Regions from separate parts of the Aromatoleum petrolei genome, predicted to be linked through region 4. Evidence: predicted binding sites of a transcription regulator. Region 4 holds the regulator's gene; each other region holds the start of a gene.
The links. Region 4 encodes sigma-54, which starts transcription at its own class of promoters, with help from an activator protein. Its sites were predicted from a motif close to TGGCACGCTTNCTGCTNA; they were not measured.
Positions count from the first base shown of each region.

Region 1: a site for sigma-54 is predicted at 1,107-1,124, ahead of ToN1_RS05275 (circularly permuted type 2 ATP-grasp protein). Genes of this name have one in related genera too.
Region 2: a site for sigma-54 is predicted at 2,368-2,385, ahead of ToN1_RS06090 (glutamate/aspartate ABC transporter substrate-binding protein). Genes of this name have one in related genera too.
Region 3: a site for sigma-54 is predicted at 2,103-2,120, ahead of ToN1_RS17410 (bactofilin family protein). Genes of this name have one in related genera too.

Region 1 covers NZ_CP059560.1:1,167,758-1,172,271, reverse strand. The annotation lists gene ToN1_RS05285 (DUF2889 domain-containing protein) at 1-320, shown strand, start outside; gene ToN1_RS05280 (cupin domain-containing protein) at 420-851, shown strand; gene ToN1_RS05275 (circularly permuted type 2 ATP-grasp protein) at 1,157-2,593, shown strand; gene ToN1_RS05270 (alpha-E domain-containing protein) at 2,645-3,598, shown strand; gene ToN1_RS05265 (proteasome-type protease) at 3,670-4,398, shown strand; gene ToN1_RS05260 (transglutaminase family protein) at 4,506-4,514, shown strand, end outside.
Region 2 covers NZ_CP059560.1:1,343,152-1,347,665, reverse strand. The annotation lists partial or broken gene ToN1_RS06105 (NCS1 family transporter) at 1-271, shown strand, start outside; gene puuE (allantoinase PuuE) at 286-1,221, shown strand; gene ToN1_RS06095 (alpha/beta hydrolase) at 1,203-2,072, opposite strand; gene ToN1_RS06090 (glutamate/aspartate ABC transporter substrate-binding protein) at 2,431-3,339, shown strand; gene ToN1_RS06085 (type II asparaginase) at 3,415-4,500, shown strand.
Region 3 covers NZ_CP059560.1:3,828,049-3,832,562, forward strand. The annotation lists gene ToN1_RS17400 (hypothetical protein) at 1-455, opposite strand, end outside; gene ToN1_RS17405 (sensor histidine kinase) at 445-1,848, opposite strand; gene ToN1_RS17410 (bactofilin family protein) at 2,180-2,824, shown strand; gene ToN1_RS17415 (PilZ domain-containing protein) at 2,887-3,252, opposite strand; gene ToN1_RS17420 (lytic transglycosylase domain-containing protein) at 3,286-3,930, opposite strand; gene ToN1_RS17425 (proline--tRNA ligase) at 3,951-4,514, opposite strand, start outside.
Region 4 covers NZ_CP059560.1:2,383,140-2,387,653, reverse strand. The annotation lists gene hprK (HPr(Ser) kinase/phosphatase) at 1-423, opposite strand, end outside; gene ptsN (PTS IIA-like nitrogen regulatory protein PtsN) at 392-877, opposite strand; gene hpf (ribosome hibernation-promoting factor, HPF/YfiA family) at 1,014-1,340, opposite strand; gene ToN1_RS10900 (RNA polymerase factor sigma-54) at 1,370-2,815, opposite strand; gene lptB (LPS export ABC transporter ATP-binding protein) at 2,834-3,556, opposite strand; gene recX (recombination regulator RecX) at 3,543-3,992, opposite strand; gene recA (recombinase RecA) at 4,010-4,514, opposite strand, start outside.

The sequences.
Region 1 (4,514 bases), 1.2 Mb from region 4:
CATGGGGCGCGTGTCCCGCAGCGACCGAGTCATACGGCCGCCTGATCGGGTTGCAGATTGGGCCGGGTTTCGGGCGGCAGATTCGCGAGCGCATCGGTAGCGATCAGGGATGTGCGCATCTCACCGACCTGATCACCCAGGTCGGCAACACCTATATGCAGGCCTCGTGGCCGGACCGCATGGCGCAGCAGGTTGCGATCGACCCGGACCCGCGGCGCTGGCCGGATTCGCGTGCAGTGGCCTTTATCGGCGAATGCCTTGCGTGGAAGCGCGACGGTGAGACGCTGCGACAGGAGTATCCGGAGCTCGCACAGGGGTAAGTCCGGGCCGTGAGCCGCCTCGACAGCGGTGGATAGGCGGTCTAGGCTGAGTCGGGTGCGGCCGCTTCGCCGCCGTGCCGTCTGCGCTGGGGAATCAGCATGCCGAAATCAGTCTCCGATCCTTCACGCACGGTGGTCGCACAGCGTCCGGACCGCGAAATCGCCACACGGCAGCGCCTGCCGTATTTCGTCGGAATCTCGGGGGACTCGGCGGGCAGCCGGGGGCTGTCCATGCACCTGGTGGTCATTCCGCCGGGCGGTGTCGCGGCGCCGCATCGGCATCGCGGATACGAGACCGCAATCTATGTGCTCGAAGGGTGTGTCGAGACGCGCTTCGGGCCCGGTCTGCGCGAAAGGGTCGTGAGCAGCGCGGGGGAGTTCCTGTTCATTCCCCCCGACGTCCCGCACCAGGCCCGCAATCTCAGTGACGTCGATCCGGCGCGGGCGATCGTCGCTCGCAACGATCCTGCCGAGCAGGAGAACGTGGTGCCCTACGACCCTGCCGAAGATTCCGGTGCGGGCGGCGGCTGAAGCGGTTCCCGGTCGGTTGGTGTGTCGTCGTTGCAGTGTGGGGCGCGAGGCGGGCAATTATTTCCTACGATGAGGTTTACCCGCCTGTGAGCACGCGGGCGGCTTTGTTGTGTGCCTCGGGCGGAGGGCCGCATCGTGGTGCATGGCATGCCGATGCACCTTGACTGGGTGATGGTTGCACCGATGCGGTGCGATTTCGTGCGGGATTCAAGAGATCCTCACGAAATGGTGCTTTCCCCGTGGGGAATTTGACCCTGGCATGGTCTTCGCTGATGTCCGATGAATCGCTTCCGGATCGAATCATCATGACGACGCTGGTTTTCGACGAAATGCACGACGCGGACGCGAGCACGCGCCCGCACTACGGTCCGTTCGAAACCTGGGCCCGTGGCCTGTCGCCGGACGTGATGGCGCGCAAGCGGGCCGAGGCGGACCTGGCGTTCCGTCGGCTCGGCATTACTTTCGCCGTGTATGGCGAGGAGGCGGGCACCGAGCGGCTGATTCCATTCGACACCATCCCGCGCATCATCCCCAATGCCGAGTGGAAGACCCTGCGCGCCGGGCTCAAGCAGCGCGTGAAGGCGCTGAACATGTTTCTGGACGACATCTACAACGGCCAGGACATCCTGCGTGCGGAGCGCATCCCCGCCGGCGAGGTGCTCAACAACGCGCAATTCCGCCCCGAGATGAAGGGGTTCAAGGTGCCCAACGGCATCTATGCGCACATCGCGGGCGTGGACGTCGTGCGCGCGGGAGCGGGCGAGTTCTACGTGCTGGAGGACAACCTGCGTGTGCCTTCGGGCGTGTCCTACATGCTGGAGAACCGCAAGATGATGATGCGGCTCTTTCCCGAGCTCTTCGCGCAGCAGAAGATCGCGCCCGTCGAGCACTATCCGGACCTGCTTCTGGAGACGCTGCGCGCGGTGGCGCCGGCGGGCGTGGACGATCCGACGGTGGTCGTGATGACGCCGGGGGCGTTCAATTCGGCCTATTTCGAGCATTCCTTCCTCGCGCAGCAGATGGGCGTCGAACTCGTCGAAGGTCGCGACCTGTTCATCGACCACGACGCGGTCTACATGCGCACGACGCGCGGGCCGAAGCGCGTTGATGTGATCTATCGCCGTATCGACGACGACTTCCTCGACCCGCAGGTCTTCCGCTCCGATTCGATGCTGGGCGTGCCCGGCCTGCTAAGGGCCTACCATGCGGGGCGTGTGACACTGTGCAACGCTATCGGTACCGGCGTCGCGGACGACAAGTCGATCTACCCCTACGTCGGCGAGATGGTGCGCTTCTACCTGGGCGAGGAACCGATCCTCAACAATGTCCCGACCTACCGCTGCCGCGAGAAGGACGACCTGCGCTACGTGCTGGACCATTTGCCCGAGCTGGTGGTGAAGGAGGTGCACGGTGCGGGTGGCTACGGCATGCTGGTGGGGCCGGCCGCGACGAAGGCCGAGATCGAGCAGTTCCGTGCGGTGCTGGTCGCACATCCGGACAAGTACATCGCGCAGCCGACGCTGGCGCTGTCGACCTGTCCGACCTACATCGATGGCGGCATTGCGCCGCGCCACATCGACCTGCGGCCCTTCGTGCTCTCGGGCAAGGAAGTCTCGCTGGTGCCGGGCGGACTCACGCGCGTCGCGTTGCGCGAGGGCTCGCTGGTGGTCAATTCCTCGCAGGGCGGCGGAACCAAGGACACCTGGGTGCTGGAGAACGGCCATGCCGAACCGCACCGCTGAGCCTTGCCGCCTTCGCTCCCCGACCAGGACTGCCGCGCCGGAGCCCGAATCATGCTGAGCCGCACCGCCGATCATCTCTATTGGATGGCTCGTTATTCCGAACGCGCCGAGAACCTCGCGCGCCTGCTCGACGTCAATTATCAGATGTCGCTCGTCCCGCACGACGCCGAAACCGAGCGCAGCAGCTGGAACGCGATCATCGCGCTGAACAGCCTCGAATACGCCTACGCGAAGCGGCACGACGAGGTCACCGCGACCAAGGTGCTGCATTTCATGGTGCGCGACGAGACGCATCCTTCGTCGATTTTCAGCTGCCTGCGTGCCGCGCGCGAGAACGCCCATGCGGTGCGCGGCACGCTGACGGCCGAAATGTGGGAGACCATCAACGAGACCTGGCTGCAATTGCGTGGCCAGAGCTTCGAACAGATCCACGCCAGCGGCATTGCCGCCTTCTTCGACTGGGTGAAGCAGCGCGCCTCGCTGCTGCGTGGCGCGATGTTCGGCACGATGCTGCAGGACGAGGCCTTCCAGTTCATCCGTCTGGGGGCCTTGCTCGAACGAGCCGACAACACGGCGCGCATCCTCGACGTGAAGTACCACAGCCTCGCCGGCGCGCAGCAGCCTGCGGCCGACGATCTCGTCGATGCCAACGATTTCTACCACTGGGGCGCGCTGCTGCGCTCGGTGTCGGCCTTCGAGGTGTATCGCAAGGTGTATCGCGACGTGATCACCCCGGAGCGGGTCGCCGAGCTGCTGATCCTGCGGGAGGATCTGCCCCGTGCGCTGCATTCGTGCATGGCGGGGGTGGTGGAGATACTGGACAAGGTGCGCAACAGCCGCTCCGACGAGACCGTACGTCGCGCCGGGCAGCTTTACGCAACGCTGCGCTACGGCCGCATGGACGCCATCTTCGAGCGCGGCCTGCACGCGTGGCTGGACGATTTCATCGATTCGATCGGCAATCTGAGCATGCGCATCAGCGAGGATTTCCTTGTCGGCGCGTGAGCCGGGCGGGCGAACCACATGAGCCGTCACGGCGGGCGCCCTCCCGCTGCGGCACCAAGCGAGCAAATGCCATGACCTACTGTGTCGCGATGCGCCTCGAAAAGGGGCTGGTATTCCTCTCCGACTCGCGCACCAATGCGGGCGTCGACCACATCAACACCTTCCGCAAGATGCGCGTCTGGCAGCGGCCGGGCGAGCGCGTCGTCGTGATGTGCACATCGGGCAACCTGTCGGTGAGCCAGTCGGTGGTGAACATCATCAGCGAGCGGCTTGCGCTCACTGATTCGGCCAACCTCTTCAATGCGCCCAACATGTTCGAGGTGGCGCGCCACGTCGGCGACGTCGTGCGCGAGGTGCACCGGCGCGATGCCGAGGCCTTGCGCGAGTTCGGCGTCGAGTTCAACGCCTCGCTGATCGTCGGCGGGCAGATCTTCGGCGAGGCGCCGCGGCTCTTCAACGTCTATGCGGCGGGCAACTTCATCGAAGCCACCGAGGACACCCCCTACATCCAGATCGGCGAATCGAAGTATGGCAAACCGATCATCGACCGCGTGTTGCGCTACGGCTCCACGCTCGCCGACGCGACCAAGTGCGCGCTGGTGTCGATGGATTCGACGATCCGCTCGAACCTGTCGGTGGGCCTGCCGCTCGACCTGTGCGTCATCGAGCGCGACGCGTTCACGGTGAAGTCGCACATCTCGGTCAATCAGGACCACGCTTACTACGCGCAGATCCGCGGCCAGTGGGGCGAGCGGTTGCGTGAGGCCTTCGCCGACCTACCGAATCCGGACTGGCTCTGAGTGCGCTGCGTCGCAGCGGTCCGCCCGGTCGTCCAGATCAAGATCACATTCCCTAAGCGTCGCCGGCGACTCGTGCGACGACCCTCGACAAATTGCGGAGATCCAGCGTGTCGATC
Region 2 (4,514 bases), 1.0 Mb from region 4:
CTATTCGGCCTTCCTCGGCCCGATCCTCGCGGTGCTGGTGGTCGACTACTACATCCTGCGCCGCCGCACGCTGAACCTGCAGCATTTTTACGACGCCGACGGCCCCTACCGCGGCGTGAACCCGGCCGGCATCGTCGCGACGGCGGTGGGCGTGGCCACGGCGCTGAGCTTCCCGGCGGTGTCGTGGTACGCGAGCCTGCTGCCGGCGGGGCTGACGTACTGGCTGCTGATGAACCACTGGGACGCGTGCAAGCGCTTCCGCGACAACTGAACAAGGTGAACGCAATGAAGATCGATCCGAACTACCCCCGCGACCTCGTCGGCTACGGCCGCAACCCGCCGTACGCGAACTGGCCCGGCCGCGCGCGCGTCGCGGTGCAGTTCGTGCTGAACTACGAGGAGGGCGGCGAGAACTGCGTGCTGCATGGCGACCCCGGCAGCGAACAGTTCCTGTCCGAACTCTTCAACCCGCCCGCGATCCCCGACCGCCACCTGTCGATGGAAGGCATCTACGAGTACGGCTCGCGCGTCGGGGTGTGGCGCTTCCTGCGCGAGTTCGAGCGCCGCGGCCTGCCGCTGACGATCTTCGGCGTGTCGATGGCGCTGCAGCGGCACCCCGAAGTCACCGCCGCCTTCCGCGAGCTGGGCCACGAGATCGCCTGCCACGGCTGGCGCTGGATCCACTACCAGAACGTCGACGAGGCCACCGAGCGCGAGCACATGCGCATCGGCATGGAGATCATCGAGCGCCTCACCGGCGAGCGCGCGCTGGGCTGGTATACGGGCCGCGACTCCCCCAACACGCACCGCCTGGTCGCCGACTACGGCGGCTTCCTGTACGACGCCGACTACTACGGCGACGACCTGCCGTTCTGGATGGAGGTGAAGAAGACCGACGGCGAGGCCGTGCCGCAGCTCATCGTCCCCTACACGCTCGACACCAACGACATGCGCTTCGCGCTGCCGCAGGGCTTCTCGCACGGCGACGAATTCTTCGAATACCTGCGCGACGCTTTCGACGTGATGTACGCGGAAGGCGACGAGCGCCCCGCGATGATGTCGGTCGGCATGCACTGCCGCCTGCTCGGCCGCCCAGGGCGCTTCCGTGCGCTGCAGCGCTTCCTCGACCACATCGAGAAGCACGACCGCGTGTGGGTATGCCGGCGCGTCGATGTCGCACGGCACTGGCGCGAGCAACACCCCTACAGTCCGGCGCGCTGAAGAAAGGCCACGACGCCCGCGATTTCGCGCTCCATGTCGACGAAGGATTCGTGATCGCCGGGCAGGCTCAGGAGCTCGACGGCGCCCGGGCGGGCGGCGGCGTGGATCCGGCGGGCGTCGGCTGGTGGGACGACCGTATCCTGTTCGCCGTGCACGAGCAGCACGGGGCAGTCCAGCCGGGTGATGCTGCGCAGCGGGGCAATGTCGTCGAAGCGGTGCGCGATGGTGCGCTCCACGTGGCCGAGGATGTAGCGCGCGACGATTCCCGGCAGGTGCCGGCCGGCGAGCCAGCGATTCATCATCTCCTGCGGGTGTGCGAAGGCGGCGACGCTGACCACCGCCGCAACGTCGCGACGGCGCGCGGCGGCGAGGAGGACGGCGCCGGCGCCGACGGAGTGGCCCAACAGCGCGATGCGCTGCGGGTCGATCTCCGCACGGCCCGCGAGCCAGTCGCAGGCGTGGCTCGCGTCTTCCGCGAAGCGCGGCAGCGAGGCGAAGCTGTCGGCGTCCGAGAGTCCGTGGCAACGTGCATCGATGAGCAGCGTCGCGAAGCCGGCACGATGCAGCGGGCCGGCCAGCGGCAGCATCATCTGCGCGTTGCCGCCCCAGCCGTGCACGATCACGACGGCGGGTGCGCGGCCTGCCGCCTCGGCGGGGATCAGCCAGGCGTGAAGCAGCCTGCCGTTCGCGGTCGGGATGCGCACCGTCTCGAAGGCGAGGCCTCGGGCCGCCGGGGTCTCCGTCTCGCGGACGCGTGGCGCGGCGAGGCTCGCCCGTATCGCGTAATGCACCGCGGCACGCAGGGTGACGAGTACGGCTGCGGTACCGGCGAGAAGGAGGAGGGCGGTCACGAGCGTAATGGCGGGCTCCCCGAGGGCGCGGAAACTGGTTCACGGTCTCATGCTTCGGGTATCCCGCACAATTGGGAGGCACGCGAGATGACGGCGGGGCGCGCGATGTAGCGATCGCCGCAAGCTTCAACGCCGGGGCGTTCATCCGACGCCGTCGTCGAATCCGGGTGGTGTTCGGAAATCCGAACGCCCGAAAGGGCCGTGGTTCGGATTTCCGAACGGACACGCACAACGCGGCGACAGGCACGTCGCGGATTTCAAGGGCTGCGAGTTTTGCGCGCTGCAGCAAAAAAGCTGGCACGCCGTCTGCAATGGATATGGCCATCGGGATTATTTATCCCGCCATACCAAAGGAGACATGATGCTGCCGCGCAAGCCCCTGAATGCCACTCTCGCCGCCCTGATCACCGCCGGAGCCGTCGCCCTCGTGCCCGCCGTCGCGCAGGCCAACACGCTGCAGAAGATCAAGGAGACCGGCGCGATCACGCTCGGCCACCGCGAATCCTCGATCCCGTTCTCCTACTACGACCAGAGCCAGCAGGTGGTGGGCTATTCACAGGAGATGATGCTGACGGTCGTCGAGGCCATCAAAGCCGAGCTGAAGATGCCCAACCTGCAGGTGCGCATGATGCCGGTCACCTCGCAGAACCGTATCCCGCTGGTGCAGAACGGCACCGTGTCGATCGAGTGCGGTTCGACCACGAACAACACCGAGCGGGCCAAGCAGGTCGCCTTCTCGAACACCATCTTCGTCGTCGGCACGCGCCTGATGACCAAGAAGGAGTCGGGCGTGACGGATTTCGAGCAGCTCGCCGGCAAGAACGTCGTGACGACCGCCGGCACGACCTCGGAGCGCCTGCTGCGCAGGATGAACGAGGACAAGAAGCTCGGCATGAACATCATCAGCGCCAAGGACCACGGCGAGTCCTTCCTGACGCTGGAAACCGGGCGCGCGGTCGCCTTCATGATGGACGACGCGCTGCTCTACGGCGAACTGGCGAAGGCCAAGCGTCCCGGCGACTGGACCATCACCGGCACGCCGCAGTCGTATGAAGCCTACGGCTGCATGATGGCCAAGGACGACCCGGCCTTCAAGAAGGTGGTCGATGCGGCGATCGCGAAGACCATGACCTCCGGCGAGGCCGAGGCGATCTACAACAAGTGGTTCCTCGCGGCGATTCCCCCGAAGAACATCAACCTCGGCTTCCCGATCTCGGACGCGATGAAGAAGCTCTTCAAGGAGCCGAACGACCGCCCGTTCGAGTAATCGCCGCTCCATCCCCCGACCCCGACCAAAAAAATACAGACGGCCCCCGCGCGGGGCCGCTTCAGGAGACTCGAGATGCAAGTTCGCAACCGCAAGGGCTGGACCGCCGGCCGTACGCTGGCGCTGATCGCCGCGCTGGCGCTGTCCAGCAGCACCGCTTTCGCCGCTGCCAAAAGCAAAATCGTCATCCTCGCCACCGGCGGCACGATCGCCGGTGCGGGGGCCACCGCTGCCAACAGCGCGACCTACCAGGCCGCGAAGGTGCCGGTCGACAAGCTGATCGCCGGCGTGCCGGAACTTGCCGACGTCGCGGACGTGCGCGGTGAGCAGGTGTTCCAGATCGCCTCGGAGAGCTTCACCAACGAGCAGCTGATGACGCTGGGCAAGCGCGTCGCCGCGCTGGCGAAGCAGGACGACGTCGACGGCATCGTCGTGACGCACGGCACCGACACGCTGGAGGAGACGGCCTTCTTCCTCAACCTCGTCGTGCACACCGACAAGCCCATCGTCGTGGTCGGCGCCATGCGTCCGGGTACCGCGCTGTCGGCCGACGGCATGCTCAACCTGTACGACGCCGTTTCCGTCGCCGCGGCGAAGGATGCGCGCGGCAAGGGCGTGCTGGTGACGATGAACGACGAGATCCAGAGCGGTCGCGACGTGAGCAAAACGATCAACATCCGCACCGAGGCGTTCAAGAGCCCGTGGGGCGCGCTGGGCATGGTCGTCGAGGGCAAGAGCTACTGGTTCCGTGCCCCCGCCAAGCGCCACACGACGGGCTCCGAGTTCGACATCGACAAGATCGAGAAGCTCGCACCGGTCGAGGTCGCCTACGGTTACGGCAACATGAGCCCGTCGGCCTACCGCGCGTACGGCAAGGACGGCGTGAAGGCGGTGATCCACGCCGGCACCGGCAACGGCTCGGTGGCGAAGCACATCGTGCCGGAGCTGCAGGAGCTGCGCAGCAAGGGCGTGCAGGTGATCCGCTCGGCGCGTGTCACCGGCGGCGGCTTCGTGCTGCGCAATGCCGAACAGCCCGACGACAAGTACGACTGGGTCGTCGCCCACGACCTCAATCCGCAGAAGGCGCGCATCCTCGCCGCGGTCGCACTGACCGCGACGCAGGACAGCAAGGAGCTACAGCGCATTTTCTGGGAGTACTAAGAGCTCGCGAATAA
Region 3 (4,514 bases), 1.4 Mb from region 4:
TGTTGCGTGAGGCGTTCCGCGGTGTTCTCGAGGCGGACGCGCTCCTGCAATTGCTCGGCCAGCAGACGGGCGAGCGGCTGCAGCGCTGTGGCGTCCGCCTTTTCCGACGCATTGATCGCCTCGAGCAAGGACTGCGCACGCTGCAGATTGTTGTTCCCCTGCGGATGGCTGAGCAGCATGGCCTGCTTCATCTGCGCCAGCGGGGCAGCGCCGGCACCGGACAGTGCCGAGCGTTCGCGCGCCAGTTCGGCTGCGTTCATTCCCCGGATCGTTTCGTGATAGGCGAGCGCGCTACGCACCTGGGCCTGGCCGTTGCCGAGCAGTGGCGGCACCTGAGGCAGCGCAGGCAACTCCGCCGTCGCGTTGCGCACGGTCGTGCAGCCTGACAGCGCCGCAGCCAACACCAGCACCAGTGCCGCAATGCGCCTGCGGTCGGAGGTGAAATCAAGTCTCATTCGGTAGTTCGATCCTGAAATAGGCGCCTGTTGCCGACGGCTGCAGTCCCACGCGTCCGCCGTGGGCGACGACGAACTCGCGCACGATCGACAGCCCGAGTCCGCTCCCGTGGCGCGGTTCCTCGGGCTGGCGTGAGCCCTGGAAAAACGGGTCGAAGATGCGCTCCGCCTCTTCGGCGGCGGCGCCCGGTCCCTGGTCGAGGCAGTCGATGCGCACCCAGCCAGGGTGCACGCTCAGCGTCAGGCGGATCTCGCCATCGCGCGGGCTGAAGGACACCGCGTTTGCGAGCAGATTCGCCAGCACGATGCGCAACTTGTCGGGGTCGGCGCTGAACGGCGGCGGGTCTCCATGCAATGCGACCTTAAGATTGCGTGTCTGGATCGGCAGCTGCTGCTCCGCGATCACCGAGTCGGCCAGCGCACGCAGCATCACGGGGCGGCGGCGCAGGTTCCGAGCATGGAACACCGCGGCGTTGTAACCGAGCAGATCCTCGATCCGTTCCTGCAGGGCGTGCGTGTTGTGCTGCAGGATTGCCACCACCTCACGCTGCTCGCCGCTCAGCCCACCGACCACTCCGTCCTCGAGCAGTGCAATTCCTTCGCGGAGGGATGCCAGCGGTGTCTTCAATTCATGCGACACATGGCGCAGCACGCGATTGCGGTTCGCCTCGAAATCGGCGAGTCGCAGCCGCAACCAGTCCAGGCGGCGGCCGACGCGGCGCAGGTCGGCCGGGCCGGGAATCGCCACCTGCTCGTCGAAGCGACTCTCGCCCAGCGCTTCGATGGCGGCCTCGAGGCGGTTGATCGGGCGCAGCAGCCACCAGCCCGTGAGCGCGGCGAAGGTGCAGGCCGCGATGATCGCGGCGAGCACGTGCCAGGCCAGCCTGTCGCGGTTCGCGTCGAGTTGCTCGAGCAGGGCCTGGCTCTGGTGGCCGAGTTGCGCCTGCACCTCGCCGGCGAGTTGCTCGTTGAGCGGCGGCACACGGCCCAGTGCGGCGATGGCTGAATCCGCGGGGCCGTCCTCGGTGAGGCTCGCTCCGGCCGCGTCGGCGGCCGCTTGCCACTCCTCGACCAGCGCACTCACGCTCGGCGCACGCAGCGCGGCGATCGTCTGCAGCGCCGTGAGCGATTCCCGGCGCGCCAACTCGAAGCGGTCGCGCAGCAAGGGATCCTTCAACACGAGGAACTGGCGCGCGCTACGCTCCATATCCACGCTGCGTTCGCCCAACTGCTGCACCGCGCTGGAGTACTTCAGCGCATCGCCCACGCTCTCGCGGTGTCGTGACGCGAACTCCTCCAGCGTGATCAGCCCCCCCAGCGCAGTGGCGCCCAGGATCGCCGCAACGAGCAGGAAGCTGGCAAGCAGCGAGTGACTGAAGGACAGGCGCGACATGGCTGGAGGATCTTCGTAAACCAGCGCGACAGTTTAGGTGGCGCCCGCGCGCCCGCGTCGTAAGCAAGTGCAAGGCAGTGTTTCCGGACGATTTCCGTGTCGCCTCCAGGAGACATCGCAAAAATCAACAAAAACAGATGGATGGCGATTTATGCCGCAGATACTGTCGCCGCCAGGCGACAGAATCGGCATCTGTTCCCCGCGAGATTCCGTCGCCGGGGAATAAATTCATTAAATTCATGATCTTGGATTCATGGCACGGCAGCTGCTTAGGCGGCCCACGGGGGCGATGATCGTCGGCCCGGAAACGTTATGGATTCAAGGAGAGACCATGTTCAACAAACCCGCCCTGTTCCCCAAGGTTCCAGACACCCCGGCTTCGCGCAGCAACGGCACCATGCGGTCGCCGTCGGGCACTCTGACCTCGGGGCCGGCGTCCACCGGTGCAAGCCTGTCGCGTAGCTCGACCGAACTGCCGGCCTCGTCCAGCGACTCCTCTCCGGCCGCTGAAGGCACGGCGCCGGCCTCGAGCGGCCTTGCCGCCGCAGCGATCGACGACACCACCCAGGACACCGGCAGCCGCCTCATCGTCGGGCCGGACGTCAAGCTGAAGGGCGCCGAGATTCTCGACTGCGATACCTTGGTGGTCGAAGGTCGGGTCGAAGCGACGATGGACAGTCGCGTGATTCGCATTGCCGAAAACGGCTCGTTCGCCGGCACCGTCGGCATCGATGTCGCCGAAGTGCGCGGCCGTTTCGAAGGCGAGCTGACCGCCCGCAGCCAGCTGATCATCCACTCGACCGGCCGGGTCAGTGGCAAGATCCGCTACGGCAAGATCCTGATCGAGGAAGGTGGCGAGATCTCGGGCGACGTCCAGTCGCTGGCCACTGCGAAGGACGCCAAGGATGGCGGGCGCGACTCCGTGCGTGCGGTCGGGCGCGACGAGCCCAGCGTGAAGGTCGCAGTCGGCGCCTGACGCTCCCTGCGTTCAGGAAAGCGGCAGCCGCCCTCCGACGAGGACGGTTGCCCGCAATTCATTCAGCTGTCGTCGTCTTCGTCTTCGAAGCCGACCGTGAAGCGCGACAGCATCGATTTCAACGCTGCCTCGTTTTCCGGGCGGTCGAGCTCGAACAGGCGGAAACCCGTGCTGCAGAACTCGGGATTGGTGTCGAAGCCCGACCACATCGCCTTGGCCGGCAACACCACGCTGCGCGCCTTGCCGTGATCGTCGGGCAGGTCGATGCGCAGGCGGTACAACTGGCCTGTCAGCAGCTGGCTCGGACCATACACGAGCAGGCCGCCCTTGCTGATGTCGCCGATGCGCCCGATGAATTTCCCCGTCTCCGCGTCGTACACGCGAAACGAAATCGAGATCGATCGGCGGCGAAACAGTCGGTGTTCCATGTCGTCGGTTCCCGCGTCTGAAGATTGGACGGCTCAGTTCGCCTGGCCGCGAGCCTCAGTCACCGCGAGCGTCAGCGGCTGATAGCTCCAGTGACGTTCCCATGCCGCACGTACCATGTTCGGGTACTCGGGCCGACCAAGGCTGCCGTTGTAGCGCCCGAGCGCCCGGTACAGGTCACCCTTCTCGATGTCGAGGTAGTGGCGCAGGATCGTGCAGCCGTAGCGCAGGTTCGTGCGCAGGTGAAACAGATTGTCCTCGGCTCCGCCGATCAGCTTTACCCAGAACGGCATCACCTGCATGTAGCCGCGCGCCCCGGAGCTCGACACCGCGTACTTGCGGAAACCGCTCTCGACCTGGATCAGGCCGAGCACGAGCTGCGGGTCGAGCCCCGCTCGGGTCGCCTCGTAATGCACCGAAGTCAGCAGATCCTCCCGATAGCTGCGATCCGGGATGCGTTTCTCCAGGCGCTGCGACATCTCGCCCAGCCAGCGCGCGCGCTCGCCCGCATCCGCGATCATCAGTTCCGGCGCTCCCGCGTCGCTCACCGCAGCGTGCAGCGCCGCCCGCACGCTCGCCGCCATCGGCTCGTACAGCTGGTTGCCGGCCGATGCGGCGCCGCTGACGGCGAGTGTGGCCGTCAGGGCAGCGCGCAGCAGCAGTCGGAACATGCCTGTCATGCGTCCGTTATAGCCGAAAGTCATTCGCCCCGCAGCTTCGCGGCAACGAAACCCGCCAGATCACCGATCGCCACCTTGGTCGCTTCGGCGTCGCGCCGGCCCTGGTACTCGGCCATGCCTTCCTTCAGACCACGCTCGCCGATCACCACGCGATGCGGCACGCCGATCAGCTCCCAGTCGGCGAACATCACGCCGGGACGCTCGTCGCGATCGTCGAGGATCGCATCCACGCCCGCAGCGAGCAGCCCTTCGTAGAGCTTGAGCGCCTCGCTGCGCACCGCCTCGGACTTGCCCCAGCCGACCGGGCACACCACGATGCGGAAAGGCGCGAGCGCGTCGGGCCAGATGATGCCGCGCGCGTCGTTGTTCTGCTCGATCGCTGCACCCATGATGCGTGTCACGCCGATGCCGTAACAGCCCATCTCGAAGTGCTTGGGCTTGCCGTCCTCGTCGAGGAAGGTCGCGTTCATCGACTTCGAATACTTCGTGCCGAGGTAGAACACGTGGCCCACCTCGATGCCACGCTGGATCGCGAGGCGTCCCTTGCCGTCCGGGCTCGGGTCGCCCTCGATCACGTTGCGCAG
Region 4 (4,514 bases):
GCCGTGCAGCGAGACCTTCTCGGCGAGCTCGCGCGACATGTACAGGCGCAACTGGTCGATCACGCTCGCCGACGGTTGTGGCGTCGTGATCAGGGCGACCTCTGCGTGCTCGCAGATGCCGTTCAGGATGTCGGGGATCCTGCAGCCGTCGGCGACGATGATCGCCGGCGGGCGTGCACCGATGATTTCGGTGAGGTGGTGGGCGACCTTTTCGCGCGAATGCCGCTGCGCCCACGAGAGCTCGGCCGCGCCGAGGATCTGGATGCGCGTCGGATGGATCAGGTTCAGGTGGCCGACGAGGTCGGCCGGCCAGATACGCTCTTCGTTGACCGAGATGACCCGGTCCAGCCGGCCGCTGACGTGCGTCAGCTCCAGCCGTTCGCGGTGCAGGTCATACAGCCGCGCGACGCTGGTCTGCCGCATGCGGACCCCAGGAGGCAAACAGCGTATGGATCGTCGCGACGTCGGGCGCGTTCTGCAGTTGTTCGCGGAAGTCGCGGTCGCTGAACATCTGCGCAAGCTCGGACAGCAGCTGCAGGTGGGTTTCGTTGGCCTGCTCGGGCACGAGCAACACGAACAGCATCGTCACGGGGCGGCCGTCGGGAGCGTCGAACTGCACTGGGGCCGAGAGGCGCAGGAAGGCGCCGGCGGCTTCCTTCAGGCCCTTGATGCGGCCGTGGGGAATGGCGATGCCCTGACCCAGGCCGGTCGAGCCGAGGCGTTCGCGTGAGAACAGGCTGTCGAAGACGACGCTGCGGGCAATGCCCTGATGGTTCTCGAACAGGAGACCGGCTTGTTCGAAAACACGCTTCTTGCTGCTGGCGTCCAGATCGATGACGACGTTCGAGGGGGGCAGGAGTTCGGCGATGAGGCTCATGCGGATCACCACCTGCACGACACGGGCCGTGCCGCTGCCGATCGGATGCGGGAGGAGGCTCGGGGTGTGCGGCAGGCGCGGGTTGAAAACGCGCGAATTATAAACACACCCCGGTCCCTCGGCGTGAATTAAAGGATCACAGCTCGGTCGGTTGCTGGTGCTTCAGCGTGTCGTGGCCGTGGTCGTTGTTCTTGGCCTTGTACTTGAGAACCTGGCGGTCGAGCTTGTCGGCCATGCTGTCGATGGCTGCATACAGGTCGGCGTCCTCGCTCTCGACGTAGATGTCCTTGCCGCGCACGTGCAGCGTCACTTCCGCCTTCTGGCGCAGCTTCTCCACCGACAGGATCACGCTGACGCTGGTCACGTTGTCGAAATGGCGGATGACGCGATCGAGCTTCGTATTGACGTACTCGCGGATCGCGGGGGTGACTTCGACGTGATGTCCGGTGATGGTGAGATTCATGATGTTTCCTCGTATTGTCAGATCGTTTTTCAGATCGCTTTGCGCAGGCTGACCGGCGGAATATTGAGTGACTCGCGGTATTTCGCGATCGTTCTGCGCGCCACCACGATACCCTGCTGGCCCAACAACTCGGCAATTTTCGCGTCGGACAGGGGCTTTTTCCTGTCTTCGGCCTCCACCAGCTGGCGAATCAGCGCTCGAATCGCCGTGGAAGAGGCCGCCCCACCGGTGTCGGTGGCAACGTGACTGCCGAAAAAATACTTCAGTTCGAACACGCCGCGCGGTGTGGCCATGAATTTCTGCGTCGTGACCCGCGAAACAGTCGATTCGTGCAGTTCGAGCTGGTCCGCGATCTCCCTCAACGTCAGGGGTCGCATCGCCACATCACCATAATCGAAGAACTGTCGCTGCTGGTCAACGATCGCCTGCGAAACCCGCAGGATGGTGTCGAAACGCTGTTGCACGTTCTTGATTAGCCAGCGTGCTTCCTGCAGCTGGCTGGTCAGCGCGCCGCCCGATCCGCGGTTCTGTTGCAGGATGCTGGCGTACAGTGAGTTGATGCGCAGCTTGGGCATCGCCTCGGGGTTGAGCGTGACGGCCCAGCGGTTGCGGATCTTGCGCACGACGACATCCGGCAGGATGTAGCGCGTCTCCTGCACCGAGTGCTGCGAGCCCGGATGCGGATCGAGCCTGCAGATCAGCGCGTGCGCGGCGCGCAGTGCGTCGTCGTCGCAGCCGGTGGCGCGCTTGATGCGCAGAAAGTTGCGTTCAGCGAGCAGGTCGAGGTGCTCGTCGACGATCTTCAGCGCGAGGTCACGCGTCGGGTCCGACGGCATTGCGCGGAGTTGCAGGCTGAGGCATTCCTGCGGGTTGCGCGCGCCGATGCCGGCCGGGTCGAGGTTCTGCACGTGGCGCAACGCGATCGAGAGGTCGTCGAGGTCGTATTCGAGTTCCGGCGGCAGCAGCGGCAGCAGCTCCTCGAGCGACTGGTTGAGGTAGCCGTCCTCGTCGAGCGCCTCGATGATGAAGCGCACCAGCGCGCGGTCGCGATCCGACAGCGGCGACAGGCTCACCTGCTGGTCGAGGTGATCGCGCAGGCTGGTGCCGGCAGCCTGCAGTTCCTGGAAGTCGGTGTCGTCGTCATCGTCGCGGTTCGACGAACCACTGCTCGCGCTCGACCATTCGCCGGCTTCGTCGAAACTCGCCGGTTCGGCCTCGCCATGCCCCTCCTCGCCGGGCGTCGGGGTGTCGGCCTGGCTGCCGGAGTCGGGCGCTTCGCCGGAGGGCTGCGCGGCACCCGGGGCGAAGTCGCTGCCGTCGCCGTCCTCGCGCTCGAGCATGGGGTTCTCGAGGAGGAAGCGTTCCAGCTCCTGGTTGAGCTCCAGCGTCGACAGCTGCAGCAGCTTGATCGACTGCTGCAGCTGCGGCGTCAGCGTGAGGTGCTGGGAGATCTTGAGCTGGAGGGACGGTTTCATGGGGCTACGCGGGCAGGATCAGAGGCGGAAATGCTCGCCGAGATAGACGCGGCGAACCTGTTCGTTGGCGACGATCTCGTCGGGTCGCCCGCTCGCGAGCACGCGGCCCTCGCTGATGATGTAGGCGCGGTTGCAGATGCCGAGCGTCTCGCGCACGTTGTGGTCGGTGATGAGCACGCCGATGCCGCGGTCACGCAGGAAGCGGATGATCTTCTGGATGTCGAGCACCGCGATCGGGTCGACGCCCGCGAAGGGTTCGTCGAGCAGGATCAGGCGCGGGTCGGTCGCCAGCGCGCGCGCAATCTCGCAGCGCCGCCGCTCGCCGCCCGACAGCGACACCGCGGTGTTGTCGCGCAGATGGGCGATGCCCAACTCCTCGAGCAGTTCCTCGAGGCGTTCGTCGACGCGCTCGCTGTTCAGCCCCTGCAGTTCCAGCACCGCCCGGATGTTCTCGGCGACGGTGAGCTTGCGGAACACGCTCATCTCCTGCGGCAGGTAGGACAGGCCGAGGCGCGCGCGCGCGTGCACGGGCAGGTGCGTGAGCTCGGCGTCGTCGAGGCGGATGTCGCCGCCGTCGGCACGTACGAGGCCCACGATCATGTAGAAGCAGGTGGTCTTGCCGGCACCGTTGGGGCCCAGCAGGCCGACGACTTCGCCGCTGCCGACCTCGAAGCCGACATCGTGGACGACGGTGCGCGCCTTGTAGCGTTTCTGCAGTCCGGCGACCTTAAGCAGACTCATCAGGGTTCTCTTTCAATATCTTGCGGATCACGTCGGTGCCGAAGCCGCGACCTTGCAGGAACCTCGCCTGGCGGGCCCACTCGCGCGCGTCGGCCGGCGTGGTGCCGAACTTGCCGCGCCAGATGGCGCGTGCGCGGTCGACGTCGTCCTCGACGCCCTCGGCCTCGAGCGCCGCGTCTATCGTGTCGCGCTCGACCCCGCGCAGTGCGAGCTCGCGCCGCAGGCGTGCCGTGCCGAAGCGGGTGGCCTTGCCGCGCACCCAGGCTTCGGCGAAGCGGTGGTCGCTGAGCAGGCCCAGTTCGGTGATGCGGTCGAGCACGTCGTCGATCTCTTCGGCGGAGCCGTGCGGGGCGAGCTTGCGGACCAATTCGGCGCGCGAGTGTTCGCGACGCGCGAGGTGCCGCAATGCGCGTTCCCGCAGGCTCGTCTCCGCCATGATCCGGGCAAGGGGCTTCAGGCCGCCTCGGCAGCCGGCTGCGCGGGCTCGGCCGGCAGTTCCTTGAGGCCGACCGCGACGCGCACCTTGTTCTCGATCTCGCGTGCGAGCGCCGCGTTCGCACGCAGGAACTCGCGTGTGTTGTCCTTGCCCTGGCCGATCTTGTCGCCCTGGTAGGAATACCAGGCGCCTGCCTTGTCGACGATCTTGTTCTCGACGCCGAGGTCGATGATCTCGCCTTCGCGAGAGATGCCCTCGCCGTAGAGGATGTCGAAGTGCGCTTCCTTGAACGGGGGGGCGACCTTGTTCTTGACGACCTTGCAGCGCGTCTCGGAGCCGACGACCTCGTCGCCCTTCTTGATCGCGCCGGTGCGGCGGATGTCGAGGCGCACGGAGGCGTAGAACTTCAGCGCATTGCCGCCGGTGGTGGTCTCGGGGTTGCCGAACATCACGCCGATCTTCATGCGGATCTGGTTGATGAAGATCACCAGCGTGTTGGTGCGCTTGATGTTGGCGGTGAGC